DNA from 2 places in the Streptomyces sp. NBC_01618 genome. Region 1 is predicted to be linked to the other one. Evidence: riboswitches for the same ligand, from Rfam matches in the RefSeq annotation. Region 1 holds a riboswitch; the other holds the start of a gene.

Region 1 (2,197 bases):
TCCATGACGGTGTCGGCGCCCCAGCGCGTCGCCCACGTCATCTTCTCCACCTCCTCCTCGATGGAGGACGTCACCGCGGAGTTGCCGATGTTGGCATTGACCTTCACCAGGAACCGCTTCCCGATGATCATCGGTTCGATCTCGGGGTGGTTGACGTTGGCCGGCAGTACGGCCCGGCCGGCGGCGATCTCCTCGCGCACCACCTCCGGCTCGACGTTCTCCCGGATCGCCACGTACTCCATCTCCGGGGTGATCTCACCCCGGCGGGCATACGCGAGCTGGGTCACCGGCTGCCCGTCCCGGCTGCGGCGGGGCAGCCGGGGCCGGCCGGGGAAGACCGCGTCGAGGTTGCGCAGCCCTTCCCCAAGCTCTCGACTTCGCTCGAGCAGGGGAGACCCCATTCGCGGCGAGGTGTGCTTGAGCCCGTCGTCCTCGGGGCGCGCGGGGCGGCCCGGGTACTCCTCGGTGTCGCCGCGCGCGATGATCCAGCTTTCCCGAAGCGGTGCGAGCCCGCGACGGACATCGGTCTCGGTGGTGGGATCGGTGTACGGCCCCGACGTGTCGTACAGCGTCACGTCCTTGCCGTTGGTGAGGTGCACCTGCCGGACCGGCACCCGGAGGTCCGGGCGTGAGCCCTGGACGTATCCCTTGTGCCAACCGATGGACTTCCCGGCCTCGTCGCTCTGGTTCGAGGCAGGCGTGCGTGCGTCCGCTGTGGTCATGAGACCTACTCCCTACGCCGGCATTACCCGGTAACAGGTTCGGCGGTCGGCGCAGCCTGTCCCGTACGGATGTACGGATATCAGCGCCCTCTCAGCCCGGTGCTCCGAGCTCCCGCGTGTGCAAAGGTTCCTCCACGCTAGTGCCCCGTCCGGCGTAATGAACAGAGGGCCCCTCTCTTCTTGCGATGATCGGCCGGTGACGTCCCCCCAATTCGACTCCGAACCGCGAGGCCATCAGCACGGCCACTCGCACAGCCATGGCCCCGCCGCGCCCGTCTCCAAGCATCTGCGCAAGGTCATCGCGGCCGTGCTCATCCCGTTCGCCACCGCGGTCGTCGTCGGCCTGGCGGTGCTCTGGCCTGGGGGTGCACCCCCGCACGAGCGGACCGGTGTCGGGTTCGACCGGCAGACCCAGCAGGCGAAGGTGGTGAAGGTCGACAAGGTGGACTGCAAGGACGTGAACGCCGCCCAGATGCCCACCAGCGGCGAGACCGCCCCGTCGTCGGGAAGCGGGCCGGGGCTGTGCGAGAAGGCCACCGTCGAGGTGACGACCGGTCACGACAAGGGCCGGACCTTCGTCGAGGTCGTCCAGCCCGACGCACCGCGCCAGTTGCGCCAGGGTCAGGGCGTGGTCGTGGCGTACGCCCCTGACGCGCCCCACGATCTGCAGTACTCGGTGACGGATGTGAACCGGAAGTTCCCGATGGCTCTGCTGGCCGGGATCTTCGCGCTGGTCGTGGTCGCGGTGGGCAGGATGCGCGGGGTGATGGCACTGGTCGCGCTCGCCGTGTCGTTCGCGGTACTGACCCTGTTCATCCTCCCGGCCATCCTCCAGGGCTCGAATCCCCTGCTCGTCGCGGTGATCGGGGCCAGTGCGATCATGCTGATCGCGCTCTACATGTGCCACGGCCTGACGGCCCGCACCTCGGTCGCGGTGATCGGCACACTGCTCTCGCTCCTGCTGATCGGGCTGCTCGGATCGCTCTTCATCGGCTGGGCGAGCCTGACCGGCAACACCGACGACATCACCGGTCTCATCCACGGCCTGTACCCGCACATCGACATGAGCGGCCTGCTGCTGGCCGGTGTCATCATCGGGTCGCTCGGCGTCCTCGACGACGTGACGGTCACCCAGACGTCGGCGGTCTGGGAGTTGCACCAGGCGAACCCGACGATGGGTGTGCGGGGGCTCTACAGGGCAGGGATCAGAATCGGGCGCGACCACATCGCCTCGGTCGTCAATACGCTGGTGCTCGCCTACGCGGGCGCGGCGCTGCCGCTGCTGCTGCTGTTCTCGATCGCCCGGAGCAGTGTGGGGACGGTGGCCAACAGCGAGCTGGTGGCGGAAGAGATCGTACGAACGCTGGTCGGCTCGATCGGACTGGTCGCCTCGGTGCCGGTGACGACGGTGCTCGCGGCGCTGGTCGTCTCCGCGGACCGCACAGGGCCCGGCGCGGAAGCCGGAGCTTCAGCAC
Region 2 (2,197 bases), 2.0 Mb from region 1:
GGCGAACTCGGCGCCGATCCAGCCCGCGCCGACGACCACGACGCCGTGCCGCTCGTCGAGGACGGGACGCAGCCGTGCCGCGTCGTCGAGGGTGCGCAACAGATGGACGCCGGGAACGCCCTCGGCGCCGGGCAGGACGACCGGTTCGGCGCCGGTCGCGATCACCAGGACGTCGTATGCAACGGGTCCTGACGGGGTGTCCAGCTCATGCGCGCCCGGCCGCACACCGGTGACTTCGCGACCCAGCTGCAGATCGATGTCCAGCGCGTCGAAGTCGACGTCGAAGGCGGAGTCCTCGGCCTTGCCGAGCAGTACCGCCTTGGACAGCGGGGGTCGGTCGTAGGGCTGGTGCGGTTCGGCGCCGATGAGGACGAGGGAGCCGGTGAAGCCCTGTTCCCTCAGCGCCACCGCCGTCTGTACGCCGGCCATGCCCGCGCCGACGATGACGACGCGGCGCCCTGACTGCCGGTCCGGCTGCTCTGACTGCTGCTGCTCGCTCACCCGTACACCTTACGCATCTGACGGTCCGTCAGGAAAGAGGGATCTCTTCCACCGCGCTCGTCCCGCTGCCCTCCTGCGACTCCCATTCCCATCGCTCGTCCAGCCGGACCCGTCCGTCCGGGAGATCGACGACGGTGGAGACGCAGTGACCGGAAGACGTTGTTCCGTCGTGCTTGAGCTGGACGTACCTGAAGTCGAGGGTGTCCTCGACGCGGGTGCCGACGAGATGGCCGCGGATCACGTCGCCGCCGGCGTACTCGGCCCAGATCCGGCCGCCCTCCTCGTGGTACGTGAAGCGGGTACGGGTACCGACCTGGCCCGGGGCCTGGTCGGCGACCGGTGAGAGGACGAGTCCGTCGAGCGAACGGGCCACGGTGACGGCTCCCTTACAGGGTCCGGAGGGCTGGGTTTAGGGTGGCCAACGTAAAACACTCGCGGGAGCCCGGACGCACCGGGCTGAGAGGGAGGCTGGGGCGGCCTCCGACCGTACGAACCTGATCCGGGTCATGCCGGCGAAGGGAGGGGCTGGACGCCCATGCGTTCTTCTCGGAACGGAAACGGATCCGACGTCCTGGTCGTCGGGGGCGGGATCATCGGTCTGGTGACCGCCTGGCGGGCCGCGCAACGCGGACTGCGCATCGCGGTCGCCGACCCCGAACCGGGCGGCGGGGCCGCCCAGGTGGCGGCCGGCATGCTGGCCGCCGTCACCGAACTCCACTACGGCGAACAGATGCTGCTGGCCCTCAATGTCGCCTCGGCCGCCCGCTATCCGGCCTTCGCGGCCGAACTGGAAGCGGCGAGCGGGCGGGAGACCGGTTTCCGCGCCTGCGGCACCCTGGCCGTCGCGCTGGACTCCGACGACCGCGCCCATCTGCGGGAACTGCACGCCCTGCAGCAGCGTTCGGGCCTGGAGTCGCAGTGGCTCACGGGCCGCGAATGCCGCCGTCTGGAGCCGATGCTCGCACCCAACGTACGCGGCGGTCTGCGGGTCGACGGCGACCACCAGATCGATCCGCGCCGGCTGGCCGCCGCGCTGCTGACCGCCTGCGAGCGGGCCCGGGTGGTCTTCCACCGCGGCCGGGTGGAGCGCCTGACGGTCGTACGCGACCGGGCCGCCGGAGCCGTGCTCGCCGGGGGTACGGAGCTCGGCGCCGACCAGGTCGTGCTCGCCGCGGGCAGCCTCAGCGGCCGCCTCCCGGGGCTGCCGGACGAGGTCGTGCCACCGGTCCGGCCGGTGAAGGGGCAGGTGCTGCGGCTGACCGTGCCCGCCGCGTACGCGCCCTTCCTCACCCGGACCGTCCGGGCCATGGTCCGGGGCAGCCATGTCTATCTCGTACCGCGCGAGAACGGCGAACTGGTCGTCGGCGCCACCAGCGAGGAGATGGGCTGGGACACCACGGTCACGGCGGGTGGCGTCTACGAGCTGCTGCGGGACGCCCACGAGCTGGTGCCCGGCATCACCGAACTGCCGCTCACCGAGACCCGCGCCGGTCTGCGCCCCGCCTCCCCCGACAACGCCCCGCTGCTCGGCCCCACCGCCCTGCCCGGCCTCCACCTCGCCACCGGCCACCACCGCAACGGGGTGCTGCTCACCCCCGTCACCGGTGACGTCATGGCGGCGCTGCTGGCCGACGGCGAGCTGCCCGAGCCGGCCCGCCCCTTCACCCCGCACCGCTTCCAGCCCGCCGCCCCCGTA

Evidence for each region. A riboswitch is a leader RNA that binds a small molecule or an ion and turns the genes downstream of it on or off. The one in region 1 is predicted to bind thiamine pyrophosphate.
Region 2: another riboswitch for thiamine pyrophosphate. It lies ahead of thiO (glycine oxidase ThiO); the one in region 1 lies ahead of thiC (phosphomethylpyrimidine synthase ThiC).

Annotation. Positions count from the first base shown of each region.
Region 1 covers NZ_CP109297.1:3,996,195-3,998,391, reverse strand. The annotation lists gene thiC (phosphomethylpyrimidine synthase ThiC) at 1-722, opposite strand, end outside; TPP riboswitch at 715-848, opposite strand; gene OH735_RS18685 (YibE/F family protein) at 919-2,197, shown strand, end outside.
Region 2 covers NZ_CP109297.1:1,995,492-1,997,688, forward strand. The annotation lists gene OH735_RS09430 (NAD(P)/FAD-dependent oxidoreductase) at 1-501, opposite strand, end outside; gene OH735_RS09435 (hypothetical protein) at 530-874, opposite strand; TPP riboswitch at 926-1,039, shown strand; gene thiO (glycine oxidase ThiO) at 1,037-2,197, shown strand, end outside.